DNA from 2 places in the Micromonospora sp. WMMD1128 genome. Region 1 is predicted to be linked to the other one. Evidence: predicted binding sites of a transcription regulator. Region 1 holds the regulator's gene; the other holds the start of a gene.
What was found. Region 1 encodes HrcA, which represses chaperone genes, less so after heat shock. Its sites were predicted from a motif close to GGTTNGCACNCTCNNNNNGAGNGTGCNAACC; they were not measured.
Positions count from the first base shown of each region.

Region 2: the regulator HrcA is predicted to act here: its motif matches at 4,884-4,914, upstream of groES (co-chaperone GroES).

Region 1 is NZ_CP114902.1:1,122,259-1,133,906, forward strand. Features, by position in the region: gene O7602_RS05440 (sugar ABC transporter substrate-binding protein) at 1-152, shown strand, start outside; gene O7602_RS05445 (sugar ABC transporter permease) at 149-1,135, shown strand; gene O7602_RS05450 (carbohydrate ABC transporter permease) at 1,132-1,962, shown strand; gene O7602_RS05455 (MOSC domain-containing protein) at 1,983-2,615, shown strand; gene O7602_RS05460 (hypothetical protein) at 2,644-3,504, opposite strand; gene O7602_RS05465 (enoyl-CoA hydratase-related protein) at 3,614-4,390, opposite strand; gene hemW (radical SAM family heme chaperone HemW) at 4,410-5,633, shown strand; gene O7602_RS05475 (DUF4870 domain-containing protein) at 5,677-6,360, opposite strand; gene hrcA (heat-inducible transcriptional repressor HrcA) at 6,570-7,592, shown strand; gene dnaJ (molecular chaperone DnaJ) at 7,665-8,810, shown strand; gene O7602_RS05490 (16S rRNA (uracil(1498)-N(3))-methyltransferase) at 8,812-9,546, shown strand; gene ppk2 (polyphosphate kinase 2) at 9,548-10,459, opposite strand; gene O7602_RS05500 (SDR family oxidoreductase) at 10,511-11,272, opposite strand; gene O7602_RS05505 (histidine triad nucleotide-binding protein) at 11,366-11,648, shown strand, end outside.
Region 2 is NZ_CP114902.1:564,994-576,641, reverse strand. Features, by position in the region: gene O7602_RS02880 (WhiB family transcriptional regulator) at 1-319, shown strand, start outside; gene O7602_RS02875 (sulfite oxidase) at 848-2,593, opposite strand; gene groL (chaperonin GroEL) at 2,718-4,364, opposite strand; gene groES (co-chaperone GroES) at 4,435-4,749, opposite strand; gene O7602_RS02860 (methyltransferase domain-containing protein) at 5,007-6,239, shown strand; gene ybaK (Cys-tRNA(Pro) deacylase) at 6,356-6,835, shown strand; gene O7602_RS02850 (substrate-binding domain-containing protein) at 7,011-8,111, shown strand; gene O7602_RS02845 (ATP-binding cassette domain-containing protein) at 8,230-9,048, shown strand; gene O7602_RS02840 (ABC transporter permease) at 9,045-10,304, shown strand; gene O7602_RS02835 (ROK family transcriptional regulator) at 10,336-11,511, shown strand; gene O7602_RS02830 (DUF4142 domain-containing protein) at 11,613-11,648, shown strand, end outside.

The sequences.
Region 1 (11,648 bases):
TGACCCCGCTCACCCCGAAGTGGGTCGAGGTCAGCCGGACCAAGACGGTGACCCAGGCGATGAACAGCTCGGTCATGAAGGGCCAGAAGACGGTCGAGAAGGCAACCGCCGACGCGGCCACCGAGATGGAAAGCATCTTGAACAGCAAGTGAGCTTACTGACGAAGAGCACCGACGAGGCCGCCGCGCGGGACACCCCCGCGCGGCGGCGCCGCCGGCCGGACAAACTCCCGTACCTGCTGCTCCTGCCCTGCCTGGCGATCATCGCCGTGCTCCTGCTCTGGCCGCTCGGCCAGGTCGTGGCGATGTCCTTCTTCAAACTGGACAACGTCCGCCAGCTCCGCGGGGACCGCGAGTGGCCGTGGGTCGGCCTGGCCAACTACGCGCAGATCCTCGGCGACCCGTTCTTCCGTACGGTGCTGCGCAACACCGTGCTCTTCGCGGTCGCCAACGTGGCGCTCACCATGGTCCTCGGCACGCTCGTCGGTCTGCTGCTCAACCGGCTGGGCCGGAAGATGGCCACGTTCGTGGCGAGCTGCGTGATGCTCGCCTGGGCCACCCCGGCGCTCACCGGCACCATCGTCTGGAAGTGGATCTTCGACGATACGAGCGGCCTGGTCACCTGGCTGTTCAACAAGCTCCCGGACGGGCTCTCCACGACGGTGTTCGGGCGCAGCGACTGGACCGGGTACGGCTGGTTCAACGACCCGCTGCTCTTCTTCGGCATCCTGACGCTCGTGGTGGTCTGGCACTCGTTCCCGTTCATCGCGGTGAGCGTGCTGGCCGGGCTCAAGAGCGTGCCGAGCGAGTTGCAGGAGGCGGCCCGCGTCGACGGCGCCGGGCCGTGGCGGGTCTTCTGGTCCGTCACCTTCCCGATCCTGCGGCCCGTCTTCGGCATCCTCGTGGTGCTCTCCACGATCTGGGACTTCAAGGTCTTCACCCAGCAGTTCGTGCTGGCCGGCGGCACCCAGGACCGGTCGACGTTCATGCTGTCGATCTACTCGTACGCGGAAGCGTTCTCGCCGCCGCCCAAGTACGGCCTCGGCTCCGCGATCGCCGTTATCCTCACCGTCATCCTGCTCGTGGTGACCTCCCTGTACGTCCGCATGGTGCTCCGGCAGGAGGACGAGTCGTGAAGAAGCTCGCGCTCAACGGGGCCGGCCTGCTGGTCGCCCTGTTCGCCGCGTTCCCCGTCTACTGGATGATCGCGACCTCGCTCAAGCCCAACCGGGAGATCTTCTCCGCCACGCCCCGCCCGGTGCCGGCGAAGCCCACCCTGGAGCACTACCGGGAGATCCTCGGCGGCAACCTGATCCCCGGCGTGACGTTCCTCGACTTCTTCCTCAACAGCGTCCTCGTCGCGGTGGCCACCGTGCTGCTGAGCGGGCTGGTCGCGCTGCTCGCCGCCACCGCGGTCGCCCGGTTCCGGTTCACACTGCGCACCAGCTTCCTGATCCTGCTGCTGGTGGTGCAGATGATCCCGCTGGAGGCGCTGGTCATCCCGCTGTTCCTGATGATCCAGCGGCTCGGCCTCTACAACACGCTGCCCAGCCTCATCCTCACGTACCTCGGCTTCTCGCTGCCGTTCGCGGTCTGGATGCTGCGCGGCTTCGTCGCGGCGGTGCCGAAGGAACTGGAGGAGGCGGCGGCGATCGACGGCGCCAGCCGGGCGCAGACCTTCCGCAAGGTGCTCTTCCCGCTCGTCGCGCCCGGTCTGGTGGCCACCAGCATCTTCTCCTTCATCACCGCCTGGAACGAGTTGATCTTCGCGTTGACCTTCATCAACGACCAGCAGAAGTACACGCTGCCGGTGGCGATGACGTTCTTCTTCGGCCGGGACGACACCGCCTGGGGCTCGGTGATGGCCGCGTCCACCCTGTTCACCCTGCCGGTCATCGTCTTCTTCCTGCTGGTCCAGCGCCGGATGGTCTCCGGGCTGGTCGCCGGCGCGGTGAAGGGCTGAGTGCACCTAGGGTGGTCGCCATGACGGGCAGGGTGGTGGCGGTGAACCTCGGCGAGATCACCGAGGCGGCGTGGGCCGGCGACGCGAGCGGTCGCAGCGGCATCGACAAGCGGCCCGCCGGTGGCCGGGTGGAGATCCGGCCCGGCGGGGTGACAGGCGACTTCATCGGCGAGCGGGCCCACCACGGCGGCCCCGACCAGGCGGTCTACGCGTACGCCGAGGAGGACGCCGACTGGTGGGCCGGCGAGCTCGGTCGGCAGCTGCGGCCCGGCGTCTTCGGCGAGAACCTCACCACCTCGGCGGTCGACGTGACCGGCGCGGTGGTCGGCGAGCGCTGGGCAGTCGGCTCCGCGCTGCTCCAGGTGACCAAGCCGCGCACCCCGTGCCGCACCTTCGCCGGCTTCTGGGGCGTACCCGATCTGATCAAGCGCTTCACCGCGCGCGGCGCGCCGGGGGCCTACCTGCGGGTGCTGCGTCCCGGCGACGTCGGCACCGGCGACCCGGTCGAGGTGGTCGACCGGCCGGCCCACGGGGTGACCGTCGGCGAGGTGTTCCGGGCCGTCACGCTGGAGCCGGCGCTGCTGCCCCGGCTGCTCGACGTGCCGGAGCTGCCCGGGTCGCTGCGGGAGAAGGCCCGCCGCCGCCTCGGCTGACGGGTTGCGGTCTCGGCTGGCGGCCCGGTCAGGGCGCGGCGAAGACCTCGGCCAACACCTGCGTCGCCGGGTCGCCCTTCACCCGGGTCCAGGTGCCCTGCTCGGCCGTCCACTCCAGGTTGGCGAAGCGGACCCGTTTCACGCCCCGGTCGTCGGCGTGCGAGACCAGCCAGTGCGCGTACCGCCAGCCGTTGCGATTGTCGCTGGCCGGCACCGTGAGCCCGGTCAGGTCGGACCCGGCGGTCAACCCGGGCAGCCCCCAGTCGAGGGCCAGGCCCTCCAGCACCGCGCTGGCCGCGGCCGGTCCGCGCATCGTCGGCGTCGGCCCGACCGTGCAGGCCACCGCGCCGGTCGCCGGGCCGAGCAACGCGCGGGTGAGGACCTCCGACTCGTCCGCCCACTTCTGGTACGCCTCGGGGTAGGCCGACCGCTGCACCCGCTGGGCGGCCTCGGTGATCCGCATCCGTTCCCAACCCTTGATCTTCTTCAGCGCGGCATAGAACTTCTTCGCCGCGTAGCGCGGGTCCTGGATCTCCTCCGGCGTGCCCCAGCCCTGGCTCGGGCGCTGCTGGAACAGGCCGAGCGAGTCCCGGTCGCCGTGCGCGATGTTGCGCAGGTGTGACTCCTGGTAGGCGGTGGCGAGCGCCACCACGACCGCCCGCTCGGGCATCCGACGCTGCACGCCGATGGCGGCGATGGTGGCCGCGTTGGCCATCTGGTCCGCGCCGAGCACCACCTCGCCGTCGGCCTGCACGGTGCAGGTCCGGCTGGCGGTCGGCAGTCGCAGGTGATGACCGAACTGCTTGGTCACGAACCAGACCGCGAGCAGGGCCAGCACGCACACGGCCACCCCGGCTGCCATGATCGGCACTCGCGTCCGCACCCGCACCCCCTGCCCTTCCGGCCCCGCCCAGCGTACGTCGAGATCGCCGCCGGCCCGGCGTGGCCGTTAAGCGGGGGCCCCGCCTATACCGGAGACGTTAAGCGGGGGCCCCTCCTTACACCACCCAGGCGGCGGGGCGCTTCTCGCGGAGTGCCTGCACGCCCTCGCGGCCCTCGGGGGAGAGGAAGTAGCCGGTGGAGAGCGCCGACAACTCGGCGATCTCCACCCGCAGGTCGGTGGCGGAAGGGCGGCGCAGCAGCTCCTTCGCGCCGGCCAGCGCCCCCGGCGCGCCCCGCACCAGCGACGCGCGGTAGCGCTCGACGGCGGCGTCCAGCCCGTCCGCCGGCACCGCGGCGGTGACCAGGCCGATCTCGGCGGCCCGCCGGCCGTCGAACGTGTCGCCGGTCAGGTAGAGCTCGGCGGCGGCCCGGGGGCTCAGCCGGGGCAGCACGGTCGCCGAGATGACCGCCGGGATCACCCCGATCCGCACCTCGGTGAACGCGAACGTGGCCTCCTCGGCGCAGACCGCCAGGTCGGCGGCGGCGATCAGGCCCAGCCCACCGGCCCGCGCCGCCCCGGCCACCTTCGCCAGCACCGGCTTCGGGCACTCCCGCACGGCGACCAGCACGTCGCCGAGCATCCCGGCCGGCACGGTCCCGCTGGCGTACGCCGCGGCGGTCTCCTTCAGGTCGGCGCCGGAGCAGAAGACCGGACCGGTGTGGTCGAGCACGACCGCCCGGACCGCGTCGTCGGCGACCGCCGCGGCCAGCCCGGCCAGCAGCTCTGTCATCAGCGGGGTGGAGAGCGCGTTGCGGTTGTGCGGGCTGTCCAGGGTGAGCGTGGTCACGCCACGGGCCGTGGCGACCCGCACGAGAGCGTCCGGAGAGGTCATGCCGGGCACACTAGTGGCCATGCCCGGCGTCCTTCCAGAAGGCGAACCCGTCCCGCGCGACGGGTCGCTGCCCGCCGCCGCCCGCCGCGCCGTCGGCGCCCGCGGTTTCGGCGTGTACGTGCACGTCCCGTTCTGCGCCAGCCGGTGCGGTTACTGCGACTTCAACACGTACACCGCCGCCGAGCTGGGCGGCGGGGCGAGCCGGGAAACGTACGCCGACAGCGTGCTGGCCGAGCTGGCGCTCGCCGCCCGGGTGCTTGGTGACGCCCCGCCGCCGCGGGTGGACACCGTCTTCGTCGGCGGCGGCACCCCCACTCTGCTGCCCGCCGACGACCTGGCCCGGATCCTCGACGGCATCGACCGCACCTGGGGGCTGGCCGCCGACGCCGAGGTGACCACCGAGGCCAACCCCGAGTCGGTCACCCCGGAGTCGCTGAAGACGCTGCGGGCGGCCGGCTACACCCGGATCTCGCTCGGCATGCAGTCCGCCGCGCCGGGCGTGCTGGCGGTGCTCGACCGGCGGCACAGCGCGGGCCGGGCCACCGCCGCCGCGGCGGAGGCACGCGACGCCGGGTTCGACCACGTGAACCTGGACCTGATCTACGGCACGCCGGGGGAGACGGCGGACGACTTCGCCGCCTCGCTGGCCCGGGTGGTGGAGGCGGGGGTGGACCACGTCAGCGCGTACGCCCTGATCGTGGAGGACGGCACCCGGCTGGCCGCGCGGATGCGTCGCGGCGAGCTGCCGTACCCCTCCGACGACGTGGCGGCGGACCGTTACCTGGCGGCGGAGACGGCGCTGCGCGCGGCCGGCTTCTCCTGGTACGAGGTGTCCAACTGGGCCCGCTCGGCGGCCGGGGCGTGCCGGCACAACCTGCTCTACTGGACCGGCGCCGACTGGTGGGGCCTGGGCCCGGGGGCGCACAGCCACGTCGGCGGGGTGCGCTGGTGGAACGTCAAGCACCCGAGCGCGTACGCGGCGCGGCTGGCCGACGGCGTGTCGCCGGCGCTGGCCCGGGAGCGGCTCACCGCCGAGGAGCAGCACATGGAGGACGTGATGCTGCGGCTGCGGCTCGCCTCGGGGCTGCCGCTCGACGTGCTGGACGAGACCGGCCGGGCGGGCGCGGAGCGGGCCCGGGCCGGCGGGTTGCTCGACGCCGAGGCGTACGCCGGGGGCCGGGCCGTGCTCACCCTGCGGGGCCGGCTGCTCGCCGACGCGGTCGTCCGCGACCTGCTGCCCTGACCGGAGCCGGCCGGTCCCGCCGCGCGGGACCGGCCGGAGCGGGTCACTTGATCAGGCTGGCCGACATCGGATAGCGGTAGAGCTGGCCCTCGTTGGCCTTCACCCCGGCCAGGATGCCGAAGATGATGCCGACGATCATGGCGCCGAAGCCGATCACCAGGCCGATCAGGATGCAGGTGAGGATCCAGCCGACGAGCGCGATGACCGACCAGATGAGCTGGAAGTTGAGCGCGGCGACCGCGTGCGCCCGGACGGTCGGGGACTGGTTGCCCCGTGCCAGCAGGGCCACCAGCGGCGCGACCCAGCCCAGTACGCCGCCGCCGATCAGCATCCCGGCCGCGCCACCGAAGTGCGCCACCAGGGCCCAGGTCTTGTCGTCGTTGTTGGCGTAGCCGGCCGGCGGCCCGTACGCGCCGCCGCCGGGGTAACCGGCGCCGGGCGGGCCGTAACCGGGCGCGCCGCCACCCGGCGGGGGATAGCCACCCGGCGGCGGGTAACCCCCGGGCGGCGGATAGCCACCCGGCGGGGGATAGCCGCCGGCCGGAGGTTGGCCGCCCGGGGGCGGATAGTCACCGGGCGGGGGATAGCCGCCCCCGCCCGGTGCCCCGGACAGTGGTGCGGTGGGGGGCTCGTCGGCCGGCGACGAGCCGTAGGGCGCCGACGGCGGGGTCGGGTCGGGCTGGGGGCCGGGGTCCCCCGCTCCGGGCGGGCGAGGAGGTTCAGTCATGCACGTCACCGTAGGTCCCACGGGCAAGCGACACCAGTGCTGCCCGGACCCGTGGCGGCGGAATGTGCGGCAGGCCGCACCCGAGGTCCGTCGGGCGATCATCGCGTCGGTGGGACTGCCGACGTAGACTGGCACTCGCTACAGTCGAGTGCCAGCCGCCCGGCGGATGCCGCGCGTGGTCCGGCCGAGGTGCGTCAGGAGGTGGGGAGATGGGTCTCGACGACCGCAAGCTCGCCGTGCTGCGCGCCATCGTCGAGGACTACGTCCACACGCAGGAGCCGGTGGGCAGCAAGGCCCTGGTCGAACGGCACCAGCTCGGCGTCTCGCCGGCGACCGTGCGCAACGACATGGCGGTGCTCGAGGAGGAGGGCTACATCCGGCAGCCGCACACGAGTGCCGGCCGGGTGCCCACCGACCGCGGCTACCGACTCTTCGTCGACCGGCTCTCCCGGGTCAAGCCGCTCAGCCCGGCCGAGCGCCGGGCGATCGAGCGGTTCCTGGTCGGCGCGGTCGACCTCGACGACGTGGTGCACCGCACGGTCCGGCTGCTGGCCCAGCTCACCCGGCAGGTCGCCGTGGTGCAATATCCCAGCCTGGCCCGGTCCAAGGTGCGCCACCTGGAGCTGGTGCCGATCTCCACCACCCGGCTGATGGTCGTCATGATCGCCGACACCGGGCGGGTCGAGCAGCGGCTGGTCGAGTTGCCCGCCCCGATCCCCGCCGAGGACGTCACCGACCTGCGCCGGCTGGTCAACGAGAAGCTCGTCGGCAGCCAACTCGCCGAGACGCCGCCGCTGGTGCAGGCGCTCGTCGAGGAGTCCCCGCCGAAGCTGCGCCCGGCCATGACCACGCTCTCCACCGTGCTGCTGGAGACACTCGTCGAGCGGCACGAGGAGCGCATCGCGCTTGCCGGCACCGCCAACCTCACCCGGGGTGGCCTGCTCGACTTCCAGGGCTCGCTGCGCCCCATCCTGGAGGCGCTCGAGGAGGAGGTCGTGCTGCTCAAGCTGATCGGCGAGACCGAACCGAGCACCACCCGGGTGCTCATCGGCGACGAGAACGAGGTCGACAACCTGCGGGCCGCCTCCGTGGTCAGCACCGGCTACGGCCCGGGTGCGACCATCGTCGGTGGGCTCGGCGTGCTCGGGCCGACCCGGATGGACTACCCCGGCAATATCGCCATGGTGAGGGCCGTGGCACGCTACGTGGGCGAACTGCTGGCCCAGAACTGACCAGTCAGGGCCGACGGCCGGCTGCGGCCGACGACCGGCGAACGCGAGACGAACATGAGGACACCGAACGCAGTGGCCAGGGACTACTACGGCATTCTCGGCGTGAGCCGGGACGCCTCCGACGACGACATCAAGCGTGCCTACCGCAAGCTGGCGCGGCAGTACCACCCGGACGTCAATCCGGACCCGGAGGCACAGGAGAAGTTCAAGGACATCAACGCCGCGTACGAGGTCCTCTCGGACGACCGGAAGCGGCAGATCGTCGACCTGGGCGGCGACCCGCTCGCCCCGGGCGGCGGTGGCGCCGGCGGTCCGGGCGGTCCGGGCGGCGCCGGCCCGTTCGTCGGCTTCCAGGACATCATGGACGCGTTCTTCGGCGGCGCGGCGGGCGGCAGCCGGGGGCCCCGGCCGCGCACCCGGCCCGGCGCCGACGCGATCCTGCGGCTGGAACTCGACCTCAACGAGACCGCGTTCGGCGTCGAGGCGCCGATCACCGTCGACACCGCGGTGCTCTGCACCACCTGCTCCGGCGCCGGCACCGCCGCCGGCACCCACCTGGCCACCTGCGAGGCGTGCGGCGGTCGGGGCGAGGTGCAGTCCGTGCAGCGGACGTTCCTCGGTCAGGTGGTCTCCGCCCGGCCGTGCACCGTCTGCCAGGGCTACGGCACCACGATTCCGCACCCCTGCCCGACCTGCGCCGGTGACGGCCGGGTGCGGACCCGCCGTTCGCTGACCGTCAAGATCCCCGCCGGGGTCGAGGACGGCATGCGGATCCGGCTGGCCCAGCAGGGCGAGGTCGGCCCGGGCGGCGGCACCGCCGGCGACCTCTACGTCGAGATCCACGAGCGGACCCACGACGTCTACTCCCGCAAGGGCGACGACCTGCACTGCCGGGTGACCGTGCCGATGACGGCCGCCGCGCTCGGCACCCGGCTGACCATCAAGACGCTCGACAGCGAGGAGGTCGTCGACGTCAAGCCGGGCACCCAGCCCGGCAGCACGCTGCGGCTGCGCGCCCGCGGCGTGCCGCACCTGCGCGGCACCGGCCGGGGTGACCTCTACGTCCACCTGGACGTGCGGACGCCGACCAAGCTCGACGCCGACCAGGAGCGGATGCTGCGCGACTTCGCCAAGACCCGCGGCGAGGAGGTCGCCGAGCTGACCAAGCAGGGCGGCTTCTTCTCCCGGATGCGCGACGCCTTCAACGGGCACGCCTGAGGTGTCGGCGCCGCTGTTCCTGGTCGAGGCGCTGCCCACCGGCGACACGGTGACGCTCGACGGCCCGGAGGGCCACCACGCGGCCACCGTGCAGCGGCTGCGCGTCGGCGAGGAGCTGCTGCTCGCCGACGGCCGGGGCGGCACCGCCGCCGCGCTCGTCACCGCCGTCGGCCGGGGCACGCTCGACGCGCGGATCACCTCCCGGGGGTACGCCGACGCGAGCGTCCCCCGGGTGGTCGTGGCGCAGGGGATCGCCAAGGGCGACCGGGGTGAGCTGGCCGTGCAGGCGATGACCGAGGTCGGGGTGGACGAGATCGTGCCCTGGGCGGCGTCCCGGTCGGTGGTCCAGTGGCGCGGCGACCGGGGCGTACGGGCCCGGGAGAAGTGGGCGGCCACCGCCCGGGAGGCCGCCAAGCAGGCCCGCCGCCCCTGGCTGCCGGTGGTGGCCGGCGCCCCGGACGAGTCCACCGCCACGGTGGCCCGGCGCATCGCCGGCGCCGGTGCCGCCTTCGTGCTGCACGAGGAGGCCGACGAGCGGCTGAGCACGGTCGAGCTGCCGGCGACCGGTGAGATCGTGCTCGTGGTCGGCCCCGAGGGCGGCATCGCCCCGGCCGAGCTGACCGCGTTCGCCGGGGCCGGCGCGCGTACCGTCCGCCTCGGCCCGTCGGTGCTGCGTACCTCCACCGCCGGGGTGGCCGCGCTCAGCGTGCTCGCCGCCCGCCTGGGCCGCTGGTAGGTCAGGGGCGCGGGAAGATCGGCACCGGCTGCTCCTCGGGGCCCAGGTCCAGCCCCGCCGGGCCGATGATCAGCGGGTCGGGCGTGCCGACCACATCGACGTCCTTGCCGTCGTAGTCGAACCGGTGCAGCACGTGGCGCATCGCCTCCAGCCGGGCCCGCTTCTTGTCGTTGCTCTTCACCACCGTCCACGGCGCGTCCGCGGTGTCGGTCCAGAAGAACATCGCCTCCTTGGCCTCGGTGTACTCGCCCCAGCGGTCGAGCGACGCCAGGTCCATCGGGGAGAGCTTCCACTGCCGGACCGGGTCGACCTTGCGCACCACGAACCGGGTCCGCTGCTCGTTGCGGGACACCGAGAACCAGAACTTCACCAGCCGGATGCCGGACCGGACCAGCATCCGTTCCAGGTCCGGGGCCTGCCGCAGGAACTCCAGGTATTCGGTGCGGGAACAGAAGCCCATCACCCGCTCCACGCCGGCCCGGTTGTACCAGGACCGGTCGAAGAGCACGATCTCGCCGGCGGTCGGCAGGTGCCCCAGCCACCGCTGGAAGTACCACTGCCCGGCCTCCCGCTCGTCCGGCTTGACCAGCGCGACCACGCTCGCGCCCCGCGGGTTGAGGTGCTCCATGAAACGCTTGATGGTGCCGCCCTTGCCGGCGGCGTCCCGCCCCTCGAAGAGGATCACCAGGCGCTCGCCGCTCTCCTTCACCCAGTCCTGGAGCTTGAGCAACTCGATCTGGAGCAGACGCTTCTGGTGGTCGTACTCCTCCCGGTCGAGGCGCTGCTCGTAGGGGTAGTCGTCACGCCAGGTCTCGACCGGGCTGCCGTCGGGCCGCAGCAGCACGGGATCGTCGTCGTGCCCGTCTACCACCCGATAGTCGGCGGTGAGGTCAAGCAACTCGGTGTCGGCCATACCGCACGTACCTACCCCGTCACGTGGGGTTCGACGCGCCGGACGGGCAGGTCAGCTCCGCAGGTAGGAGGCGCCGTTCAGGTCGACGATCGTGCCGGACGCCCACTCCGCCTCGGGACTGGCCAACCAGTGCACCGCCGCGGCGATCTCCTCCGGACGGGCCACCCGGTGGAACGGCGACTGCGCCCGCATCGCCTCGCCCCGCTCGTTCTTGAGGTGTTCGTTCGTCATGTCGGTCTCGACGAAGCCGGGCGCCACACAGGCCACCCCGATGCGGTACGGGGCCAGGGCCACCGCCAGCGACTGCGCCATCGCGTTCATCCCCGCCTTGCTGGCCCCGTACGCGGGATTGGCCGGCTCGCCCCGGAACGCGCCCCGGGAGGAGACGTTGACGATGCGCCCACCCCGCTCCCGCATGTGCTGGGCGGCGCACCAGGCGGCGTTCGCGGCGCCCACCAGGTTGGTGTCCAGCACCTCGCGCCAGCGTGACCGCCACTGCTCGTAGCTGCTGTCGAAGACCGGGTGCGGCGGGTCGGCCGGCCCGAACACGCCGGCGTTGTTGACGAGCACGTCCAGGCCGCCGAGCAGCCGGGCCGCCTCGTCCACCACCGCGCGCACGGCGTCCGGGTCGGCCAGGTCGGCGCGGACCACCACGTGCCCGTCGCCCGGCAGTTCGGCGCGCAGCGCCTCGGCCAGCTCGGCCGAGTCCCGGTGGTGCACCGCCACCCGGTCCCCGCCGGCCGCGAACGCGCGGGCCACCGCCCGTCCGATGCCCCGCGAGGCACCCGTCACCAGCACCGCCCGTCCCGCCATGCCGGCCATCCTGCCGCACCGACGCCGGATGTTAAGCGGGGCCCCTTCCTCTACCGGAGGCGTTAACCGGGGCCCCTTCCTTACACTGCTGCGATGGACTGCCTGTTCTGCCGGATCGTCGCCGGGGAGATCCCGGCCACCATCGTCCGCGAGACCGCCACCACCCTCGCCTTCCGCGACATCGACCCGAAGGCGCCCACCCACGTCCTGGTGATCCCGAAGGAGCACTACGCGGACGTGGTCACGCTGGCGCAGGGCGATTCCGCGCTCGCCGGTGAGCTGCTCAACACCGCCGCCGTGGTGGCCGAGGAGGAGGGCCTGACGGTGGACGGGTTCCGACTCATGTTCAACACCGGCCCGTACGGCGGCCAGGAGG
Region 2 (11,648 bases), 560 kb from region 1:
GTGCCGGGGCCGCGACAGCGCCCAGTTCTTCCACCCGGACGGCGAGCGCGGCTCGTCCCGGCTGCGCCGCGAGTCCGGCGCGAAGTCGGTCTGCCGCGCCTGCCCGGTGCGCGCCGAGTGCGCCGCGCACGCCCTCGCCGTCCGCGAGCCGTACGGCGTCTGGGGCGGATTCAGCGAGTCCGAGCGGCTGCGGCTGCTCGCCCTCGGTTGGGAGGACCTGGCCGACCGCCGGCAGTCCCAGGTGGACGTCGCCCGGCTCGAGGCCCGTCTCGGCCGGTCCCACAAGACCGCCGTGCCGGACCAGCGCAAGGTCGCCTGAACCACGGTCGCCTGACGCAGGGTTGCCCGACCCGCCACACTTCCCGCCGCCGTGTCCCCGCATTTCCGGGGCACGGCGGCGTTTCTTCGCCCGAGCCGCCATCCGGGCCAGGCGTCTGCGCCGCCTTCCACCCGCCACCCCCGGCCGATCCGCGGAGACCACGGTGAGCACCCGCCCGACCCGGTAGCCCGAGACCCGGCCTGCCCCGCGCCAGGGAGTACCCGTCCGGCGCCTACAAACTTGATGACGCAGGTGACTCAGGCAGCGGCCCCGGAGGTGTTCCGCAGCACGACGCCGCCGGCCAGCCGAAGCCGAACCATTGACGCCATCAACTTGCCAGGCAGTTGCGAACGACGGCCGGGCCAGCCCGCGCGGTGACGTCCGGGCCGGCCAGTTGGCTGGGCGGGACGCCGTGACGCCCGGCTGGCCGGCCCACGGGCCGGCGGCGGCGACCGGGTGGCCGGGCCCGCGGGCCGGCGGCGGCGACCGGGTGGCCGGGCCCGCGGGCCGGCGGCGGACCGGGACGGGTCAGGGCACGGTCACCTTCACGGTGTGCCAGCCGGTCGCGCCGTCCGGGGCCACCGGGCTGCGGCGCTCCGGCTGCGTCTCGCCGGCCGCGTCGGTGGCCCGTACCGCGAGGGTGTGCTCGCCCGGCGTCGCGTCCCAGCGCCACGACCACTGGACCCAGGTGTCCGACGACACCGCCGGGGCCAGCGTCGCCTCGCGCCAGGGGCCGTCGTCGACCCGTACCTCCACCCGGCGGATGCCCCGGTGCTGCGCCCACGCCACGCCCGCGACCGTCACCGGGCCGGCGGCGGGTCGGCTGCGCGCTCGCGGCGTGTCGATCCGGGACTGCGTCTTCACCGGGCCCTGCGCGGACCAGCCACGCGGCACCCAGTACGCGTCGAAGTCGGCGAAGCTGGTCAGCTCCAGTTCCGTCACCCACTTGCACGCGGAGACGTACCCGTAGAGGCCGGGCACCACCATCCGCACCGGGAAGCCGTGTTCGATCGGCAGCGGCTCGCCGTTCATCCCCACCGCGAGCAGCGCGTCCCGCCCGTCGCGCAGCACCGACGTGGGGGTGCCGCAGGTCCAGCCGTCGACCGCGCGCCCGACCACCTGGTCCGCGCCGTCCTCCGGGCCGGCCTCGTCCAGCAGCTCCTTGAGCGGTACGCCGAGCCAGCGGGCGTTGCCGATGAGGTCGCCACCCACCTCGTTGGAGACGCAGGCAAGCGTCACGTAGCGCTCGACCATCGGCCGGGCGAGCAGGTCGTCGAAGCTCAGCTCGATCGGGTTGCGGACCCGGCCGTGGATGCGCAGCCGCCAGGTGACCGGGTCCACCTGCGGCACCACGAGCGCGGTGTCGATCCGGTAGAACTCCCGGTTGGGCGTGACGTAGGGGGCGAGCCGGGGCAGGGACAGGTCCGCGCCGACCGGCACCGGTGGGGCCGGTGTCGCCGGGGCGGGGAGCGTCACCGCCTCCCGCGCCGCCGAGACCCCCCGCCGGCCGGCCAGCCAGTGACCGCCGAGCCCGGCCACCACGGCCGCGCCGCTGACCAGGCCGGCGCCGCGCAGGAACCGGCGCCTCGACTCCGCGGCCCGACCCTCCAGCGGCTCCCAGCCACCCGGCGTCTCCTCCTCGCGTGCGAGCGCGGCCACCGCCGGAGGCGGCGGCGGCCGGTGCCGCGACGCGGGTCCGGGGACCGCCGGAGGCGGCGTGGGTCCGGGCGACGACGTCCGTTCCGGGACCGCCGGAAGCGACGTGGGGCCGGGCCGGGACGCCGACGCGGGTCCGGTGGCGCTGCCGGAGAACGTCGCCGGGGCGGCCGGGTCGCGGTCCGGCCGCAGCGGGCCGGCCACGAACGCCCAGAGCGTGAGCCCGCCGAGGGCGGCGCCGACGAGCGAGGGCAGCGCGTCGAACGCGTTCGCGCCGGCCCGGGTCAGCGCGGCGGCCACCCCGAGCACGGCGAACGCGCCGATGCCGGCCAGGCCGACCGCCAGCCGCCGGGCCGCCGCCAGGCCGAGCAGCGCCGCGAAGCCGGCGAGCAGCAGCGCGGTCCCGACCAGCAGCGCGATCTTGTCGTACGTGCCGAAGAGGTCGATGGCGAACTGCTTGAGCGGCTCGGGCACCAGGTCGACCACGAGACCGCCGACGGCGATCAGCGGGGCGGACCGGGGACCGGTCAGGACGGCCACCGGCTCGGCGACACCGAGTGCCACCACGGCGGCGACGACACCGGCCAGGGCCGCGGAACGGCGGGAGATCGTGCTCACGCGGCCCAGTCTGGTCGACAGGTCGGGTCCGCTGCCAATTCCGTCAGCGTTCCGTAAGCGAATACGCCTCAGGGCACACCGCCGGCTCGGCGGTGTGCCCTGAGGTCGGGCTGTGTTCCTCGGGTCAGAAGCCCGGGCCGTGCTGGTGGCCGTGGCCGTGCGAGTGGCCGTGCCCACCGGCGGCGGCCGGCTCCGGCTCGGCCGGCTTCTCCACGATGAGGCTCTCCGTGGTGAGCAGCAGGCCGGCGATCGAGGCGGCGTTGGTGACCGCGTTGCGGGTCACCTTCACCGGGTCGAGGATGCCGGCCCTGGCCAAGTCGACGTATTCGCCGACGGCGGCGTCGAGTCCGGTGCCCCACTCCTGGCCGGCGACCTTCTGCACCACCACGTAGCCGTCGTGGCCGGCGTTCTGGGCGATCCAGCGCAGCGGCTCGACGAGCGCCTTGCGCACGATCGAGACGCCGACCTTCTCGTCACCGGTGAAGCCCAGGTCGTCGTCGAGCACCGGCAGGATCTGGGCCAGGGCGGCGCCGCCACCCGGGACCGTACCCTCCTCCACCGCGGCCTTGGTCGCGGCGATGGCGTCCTCGATGCGGTGCTTGCGCTCCTTCATCTCGACCTCGGTGGCCGCGCCGACCTTGATCACCGCGATGCCGCCGGAGAGCTTCGCCAGCCGCTCGGCCAGCTTCTCCCGGTCCCACTCGGAGTCCGAGGCCTCGATCTCCTTGCGGATCTGGGCGACCCGGTCGGCGACCTCGGCGGACTGGCCGCCACCGTCGACGACGGTGGTGTTCTCCTTGTCGACGACGACGCGGCGGGCGGTGCCGAGCACCTCCAGGCCGACCTGGTCGAGCTTGTAGCCCAGCTCCGGGGCGACCAGCTCGGCGCCGGTCAGGATCGCCATGTCCTGGAGCATCGCCTTGCGCCGGTCGCCGAAGCCGGGGGCCTTCACCGCGCAGACCTTGACGGTCTTGCGGATGGCGTTGACCACGAGCGTGGACAACGCCTGGCCCTCGACGTCCTCGGCGATGATGAGCAGCGGCTTGCTGTTCTGGAGGACCTTCTCCAGCAGCGGCAGCAGCTCCTCGATCGCCGAGATCTTCTGCGTGGTGATCAGGATGTACGGGTCCTCCAGGACCGACTCCTGACCCTCCGCGTCGGTGACGAAGTTCGGCGAGATGAAGCCCTTGTCGAACTGGAGCCCCTCGGTCACCTCCAGCTCGGTGGTGAGCGCGGAACCCTCCTCGACGGTGATCACACCGTCGCGGCCGACCCGCTCCATCGCCTCGGCGATCAGCTCGCCGATGGTGGCGTCCTGCGCGGAGACGGTCGCCACGTGCGCGATCGACTCCTTGCTGGCGACCTCGACGGCCCTGCCGAGCAACGCCTCGGAGACCTTCGTGGCCGCCGCGTCGATGCCCCGCTTCAGGGCGGTCGGGTTGGTGCCGGCGGCCACGTTGCGCAGGCCCTCGCGCACCATGGCCTGGGCCAGCACGGTCGCGGTGGTGGTCCCGTCGCCGGCGACGTCGTTCGTCTTCGTCGCCACCTCCTTGACCAGCTGCGCGCCGAGGTTCTCGTACGGGTTGGTGAGCTCGATCTCCTTGGCGATGGTCACACCGTCGTTGGTGATCGTGGGCACACCGAACTTCTTGTCCAGGACGACGTTGCGCCCGCGGGGGCCGAGGGTGACCTTGACCGCGTCCGCGAGGGCGTTGACACCGTGCTCGAGCAGGTGCCGGGCGTCATCCGAGAAGCTCAGGATCTTTGCCATCAGTATCCCTTCGAAGCATCGTTGCCCCGGCCCGGCGAGCCGGACCGGGGCAACGACACTGATCGGTTGCTTACTTCTCGATGACCGCGAGGACGTCGCGGGCGGAGAGCACCAGGTACTCCTCGCCGGCGTACTTGACCTCGGTGCCGCCGTACTTCGAGTAGAGAACGGTGTCGCCGACCTTCACGTCGACCGGCACGCGGTTGCCCTTGTCGTCGATCCGGCCCGGGCCGACAGCGAGGACGGTGCCCTCCTGCGGCTTCTCCTTGGCGGTGTCGGGGATCACGATGCCCGAGGCGGTGGTGGTCTCGGCCTCGTTCGCCTGCACCACGATGCGGTCCTCGAGCGGCTTGATCGCAACCTTGGTCGCGGTAGTCACGGGCATACCCTCCTGGGGTACTTGGTGTCGTTACCGGTCGGCACGCCGACCAGCGTCAATCTGCCACATGCCACCGGGCGGGGCCGTCGTCGCGGGTGCCGGTCCGCCTGGCGTTCAACCCCCGGACACCAGGGCCCGGGCGTTGGCACCCTCAGGGTGAGAGTGCTAATCGCAGGTTATTCCTCGGCTAGCACTCCGTCAAGGAGAGTGCCAGCGCGTCGTCCGCCGTGTCGCTCCGCGAGGCGGGTCGGGACAATGGGCGGGTGGATCTCGACCAGCTCGCCGCCCTGCGTACCCCCGAGGGGTCGGCCGCGCTCGACGCGGCGGCGCGGGTGGCCGGCGGCGACCCGCTGACGGCGGCGGGTGCGCTCCGGTCGGCCGGGGTGCCGGCCGGGCTCGCGGCGGCGGCGCTGACCCAGGCGGAGCTGCGTCGCCGCGCCGTCGGCAAGTTCGGGTCGGCGGCGGCCCGGATGTTCCTCACCCGGGCCGGGCTGGAACAGGCCACCCGGCGGGTGGTCGCCGACCGGCGGGCCGCCCGGCTGCGCGCCGCGGGGGTGACCACGCTGGCCGATCTGGGTTGCGGCCTGGGCGCGGACGCGCTCGCCGCCGCCCGCGCCGGCATCCGGGTGTACGGGGTGGAGGCCGACCCGGTGACCGCCGCGATGGCCGCCGCGAACGCCGAGGCCGCCGGGCTGGCGGAGCTGTTGACGGTGGAGTGCGGCGACGCCACGGCGTTCGACGTGACCGGGGTGGAGGCGGTCTTCTGCGACCCGGCCCGGCGGCGGGCCGGCACCGGCCGGCGGATCTTCGACCCGAACGCCTACTCGCCGCCCTGGGACTTCGTCACCGGGCTGGCCGCGCGGGTGCCGCACACCGTGGTGAAGGTGGCCCCCGGCCTGGACCACGCGCTGATCCCGGCCGGCGCCGAGGCGGAGTGGGTAAGCGTGGACGGCGACCTCGTCGAGGCGGCCCTCTGGTGCGGCGCGCTGGCCGAGGTCCCCCGCCGCGCCACCCTGCTGCACGAGAAGGAAGGGCCCCCACTTAACGCCTCCGGTAGAGGAGGGGCCCCTTCTTATCACCTCACCGGCACCGGTGGAGAGGAGGCGACGGTGGGGCCCGTGCGGCGGTTCCTGTACGACCCGGACCCGGCCGTGGTCCGCGCGCACCTGGTCGCGGAGCTGGCCGCCGACCTCGACGCCACCCTCGCCGACCCGTCGATCGCCTACCTCTACGCGGACGCGGCGCGGCCCACCCCGTTCGCCCGCTGCCTGGAGATCACCGACGTGCTGCCGTTCTCGCTGAAGCGGCTGCGCGCCCTGCTGCGGGAGCGCCGGGTCGGCCGGGTGGAGATCCGCAAACGCGGGTCGGCGCTGGAGCCGGAGAAGCTGCGCCGCGACCTGCGCCTGGCCGGCGACGCGGCGGCCAGCCTGGTGCTGACCCGGGTGGCCGGCGCGCCCACCACGCTGATCTGCCGGCCGGTGCCGGCCGCCGGCTGAGCGGCGTCACCGGCCGGGCGCGTCGCCATCGCCCCGACGGCACCGGCGCCGGCCTACGTTGAGCACGGTCGGGTTTCGACTCGCCCGGGAGCGGCGGCCGGGTTAGCTTGGCGGTCATGGCGGGACGGGGCACTCCGGCGACCGCGCTGCTGACCAAGCGCAAGATCGTGCACAGCACGCATCCGTACGACGTCTCGCCGGACGCGCCGAACTACGGCGCGCTTGTCGCCGCCGCGCTCGGGGTGCCACCGGAGCGGGTGTTCAAGACGCTTGTCTCGGACGTCGACGGCGAGCTGACCGTGGCGGTGGTGCCGGTGACCGGCGAGCTGGACCTGAAGGCGCTGGCCGCGGCCGTCGGCGGTAAGCGGGCCATGCTGGCCGACCGGATCGCGGCCGAGCGGGCGACCGGGTACGTGCGGGGCGGGATCAGTCCGCTCGGGCAACGCCGGGCGCTGCCGACAGTGGTCGACGCCTCCGCGCTGGCGCACCCGACGGTGTACGTCTCGGCCGGCCGCCGGGGTCTGCAGGTGCAGCTCGCCCCGGCCGACCTGGTCGCGCTGACCGGGGCCGTGACCGCCCCCGTCGCCGGGCGCTGAGCGGGCGGTTCTTTCCCCGGTGTCGGCCGGGTGACAACCGCGTTGCTGAATTGTTACCGCCGCCAACAAACTTCTGACCTCGGCACTCTTGCGGAGGGCGGGAAGCGCGGAATACGTTGCCGGACACAACAAAACAACCGAATGCAACTCCCCACCCCCGAAAGGACCCGTGCACATGCGCAAGGGCTTCCTCACCTTCGCGGCCGTCGGCCTCCTCGCGACCGGCAGCATGGCCGCCTGCGGCGACGACGGCGGTTCCGACCAGGCCGGCGGTTCGAACGACAAGAAGCCGAAGATCGGCGTGATCCTGCCGGACAGCAAGTCCTCCGCCCGCTGGGAGGGCGCGGACCGCAAGTACCTCAAGGAGGCGTTCGACGCCGCCGGGGTCGAGTCCGACATCCAGAACGCGCAGAACGACAAGACCGCGTTCCAGACCATCGCCGACCAGATGATCACCAACGGCGTCAACGTGCTGATGATCGTCAACCTGGACTCCGGCACCGGTAAGGCCGTGCTCGACAAGGCCAAGTCGCAGGGCGTGGCCACCATCGACTACGACCGGCTGACCCTGGGCGGCTCCGCCCAGTACTACGTCAGCTTCGACAACGAGGCCGTCGGCAAGCTCCAGGGCGAGGGCCTGGTCAAGTGCCTGACCGACAAGGGCGCCAAGAACCCGGCGATCTCCTACCTCAACGGTTCGCCGACCGACAACAACGCCACCCTGTTCAAGAACGGGTACGACTCGGTGCTCAAGCCGAAGTTCGACGCGAACGAATACACCAAGGTCGCCGACGACTCGGTGCCGGCCTGGGACAACGCGCAGGCCGCGACCATCTTCGAGCAGCAGATGACCAAGGCCCGCGGCAAGATCGACGGCGTGCTCGCCGCCAACGACGGCCTCGGCAACGCGGCCATCTCGGTGCTGAAGAAGAACAAGCTCAACGGCAAGGTCCCGGTGACCGGCCAGGACGCCACCAAGGAGGGTCTGCAGAACATCCTCGCCGGTGACCAGTGCATGACCGTCTACAAGGCGGTCAAGAAGGAGGCGGACGCCGCCTCCGAGCTGGCCATCGCGCTCGCCAAGGGCGAGAAGAAGGACACCGGCCAGACCGTCAAGGACCCGGAGGGCAACCGGGACGTCCCGTCCGTGCTGCTCGAGCCGAAGGCCATCTACAAGGAGAACGTCAAGGACGTCGTGGCAGACGGCTACGTCACCAAGGACGAGCTCTGCACCGGTGCTTTCGCCAAGCTCTGCACCGACGCCGGCGTGAGCTGACCCACCCCGCATCAGGCGGCGCCGCCCGGCCCGGGGAAACACTCCCGCGCCGGGCGGCGCTCCCCGCCCCACGCCCGGACGGGATCCGAGACCTCCCCTCCGTTTGAAGGAGACCCCCGTGTCCGCAACCCCCCTGCTGGAGCTACGCGGGATCGACAAGAGCTTCGGTCCCGTCCAGGTGCTGCGTGACGTCGCGCTCACGGCACACGCCGGCGAGGTGACCGCGCTCGTCGGTGACAACGGCGCCGGCAAGTCGACCCTGGTCAAGTGCATCAGCGGCATCTATCCCACCGACGCCGGCCAGTTCCTCTTCGACGGCAGGCCGGTGAGCATCAACAGCCCTCGGGACGCCGCCGCGCTCGGGATCGAGGTCGTCTACCAGGACCTGGCACTCTGCGACAACCTCGACATCGTGCAGAACATGTTCCTCGGCCGGGAGAAGCACAGCGGCATCGTGCTCGACGAGCCGACCATGGAGCAGATGGCCGCCGAGACCCTGGACGGCCTCAGCGTCCGCACCGTGAAGTCGTTGCGCCAGCACGTGTCCAGCCTCTCCGGCGGGCAGCGGCAGACCGTCGCCATCGCCAAGGCCGTGCTCTGGAACAGCAAGCTGGTCATCCTGGACGAGCCCACCGCCGCGCTCGGCGTCGCGCAGACCGCCCAGGTGCTGGAGCTGGTCCGCCGGCTCGCCGACAACGGCCTGGCCGTGGTGCTCATCTCGCACAACATGAACGACGTCTTCGCGGTCTCCGACCGGATCGCCGCGCTCTACCTCGGCCAGATGGTCGCCCAGGTGAAGACCACCGACATCACCCACTCGCAGGTGGTCGAGCTGATCACCGCCGGCCGCTCCGGCGACCTCGGCCTCGCCGGCGAACCGGGCAGCAACGGCACCGGCGCCGCGCCCGTCGACACCACTCCAGGAGCCGTCCGATGACCGCCACCGCCGTGAAGAAGGAACGCCCGGCCGGCCTGGCACCGGCACCGACCGTGGGCACCCACGTGAACAACTACTGGCGCCGGGTACGCGGTGGCGACATCGGCGCCCTGCCGGCCGTGGTGATGCTCGTCGCGCTCGCCGTCGGCTTCTCGATCGCCCGCCCGTCGTTCTTCACCGCCGGCAACCTCGCCAACCTGTTCACCCAGGGCGCGGCCGTCACGCTCATCGCGATGGGCCTGGTCTTCGTCCTGTTGCTCGGCGAGATCGACCTCTCCGCCGGCTTCGCCAGCGGTGTCTGCGCCGCCATCCTGGCCAACACCGTCACCGTGCTCGGCTATCCCTGGTACGTGGCGGTGGTCGCCGCCGTCGGCACCGGCGTGGTGATCGGCGTCGTGCTCGGCCTGCTGGTCGCGAAGGTCGGCATCCCGTCCTTCGTGGTCACGCTCGCCGGCTTCCTCGCGTTCCAGGGCGTCGTGCTGACGCTGATGGACGAGGGCGCCAACATCTCGGTCCGGGACAGCGTGCTGGTGGCGATCGCCAACCGCAACCTCCCGCCCGTGCTGGGCTGGGCGCTGGCCGTGCTGGCCGTCGCCGGGTACGCGGCCGTGCAGTTGCTGCGCTACCGCAACCGGTCGGCCCGTGGTCTGGTCACCGACCCGATCGCGGTGGTGGCCGCCCGCATCGGTGGCCTCGCCGTGATCCTCGGCGTCGCGGTCTACGTGCTCAACCTGGAGCGCAGCCGCAACGTCCTGGTGGTCTCGCTCAAGGGCGTGCCGATCGTGGTGCCGATCATCGCGCTGCTGCTTGTCGTCTGGACGTTCGTGCTCCAGCGCACCAGCTACGGCCGGCACATCTACGCGGTCGGCGGCAACGCCGAGGCGGCCCGCCGGGCCGGCATCAGCGTGGACCGGATCCGCGTCTCCGTCTTCGTCATCTGCTCCGGGATGGCGGCCATCGGTGGCATCGTGGCGGCCAGCCGGGCCAACTCGGTCGACCCCAACACCGGCGGCAGCAACGTGCTGCTCTACGCCGTCGGCGCGGCGGTGATCGGCGGCACCAGCCTCTTCGGCGGCAAGGGCCGCGTCCTCGACGCCGTGCTCGGTGGCGCGGTGGTCGCGGTGATCGACAACGGCATGGGACTGATGGGGTACAGCTCGGGCGTCAAGTTCGTGGTCACCGGCGTGGTCCTGCTCGCCGCCGCGACCATCGACGCGCTGTCGAGGCGGCGAGCCGCCGCCACCGGCACGCGCTGACCTCGGGCGCGGACACACCATGGCAGTGGCAATGCGCGCGGGTCCCAGCCAGGACGAGATCCGCCGGCAGAACCTGGGCGCATTGCTCCGCTACGTGCACGTGCACGGCGCCACCACCCGCGCCGAGCTGACCACCGCGCTCGGGCTCAACCGCAGCACCATCGGCGCGCTGACCGCGGACCTGGCCGCCGCCGGCCTGGTCAGCGAGGGGACACCGAAGGAGACCGGCCGGGCCGGACGACCGTCACTCGTCGTCCGGCCCGAGTCGGGCCGGGTCTACGCGTACGCGTACAGCGTCGAGGTGGACCGGCTGCGGGCCGCGCGGGTCGGGCTCGGCGGCGAGGTGCTCGACCGCCGGGAGCTGGACCGGCCGCGCAACCTCGTCGCCGGAGAGGCCGCCCCGCTGCTGGCCGGCGCGGTCAAGGAGATGCACCAGACGGTGCCGGCGGAGTCGTTCTGCGTCGGCGCCGGGGTCGCGGTCTGCGGCATGGTGCGCCGCGACGACGGGCTGGTGCGGCTCAGCCCCACCACCGGCTGGGTGGACGAGCCGATCGGCGCGGCGCTCGCCGCCGAGCTGGGCATCGACGTACCCATCACGGTGGGCAACGTGGCTGACGTGGCCGCCTTCGCCGAACACGCCCGCGGCGCGGCCACCGGCTGCGACAACGTGATCTACCTGTACGGCGACGTGGGCGTCGGCGCCGGCATCATCGCCGGCGGGCGGCGGCTGACCGGGCACGGCGGCTACGGCGGCGAGGTCGGCCACATGGTGGTGGTCCGCGACGGCGCGCGCTGCGACTGCGGCCGGCGCGGTTGCTGGGAGACCGAGATCGGCGAGTACGGGCTGCTGCGCGCCGCCGACCGGGCCGACGCGCGCGGTCGCGACGCCCTGCTCGGGGTCTTCGACGCGGCCGACCGCGGGGACGCCCGGGCGCAGAGCGCGGTCCGGCAGGCCGGCGACTGGCTCGGCTTCGGCGTGGCGAACCTGGTCAACATCTTCAACCCGGAGATGGTCATCTTCGGGGGCACCATGCGCGACCTCTACCTGGCCGCCGCCGCCCAGGTGCGCAGCCGGCTCAACCGCAACGGGCTGCCCGCCTGCCTGGAACACGTGCGGCTGCGTACCCCGAAACTCGGCGACGACGCGGCGCTGGTCGGCGCCGCCGAGTTGGCTTTCGAACGCCTCCTTGCCGACCCGCTGAACTGATCGGCCCGGGGATCCGTACCAGTGTGCGGACGGCGGGACGGCCGGCGGGTGCGGCCGTCCGCGACCCGCGTAACGGTCCGGACCGAGGAGGCACCGCAACCATGGCATCGCTGGAATCCGCACGTCGCCGGCTGGCG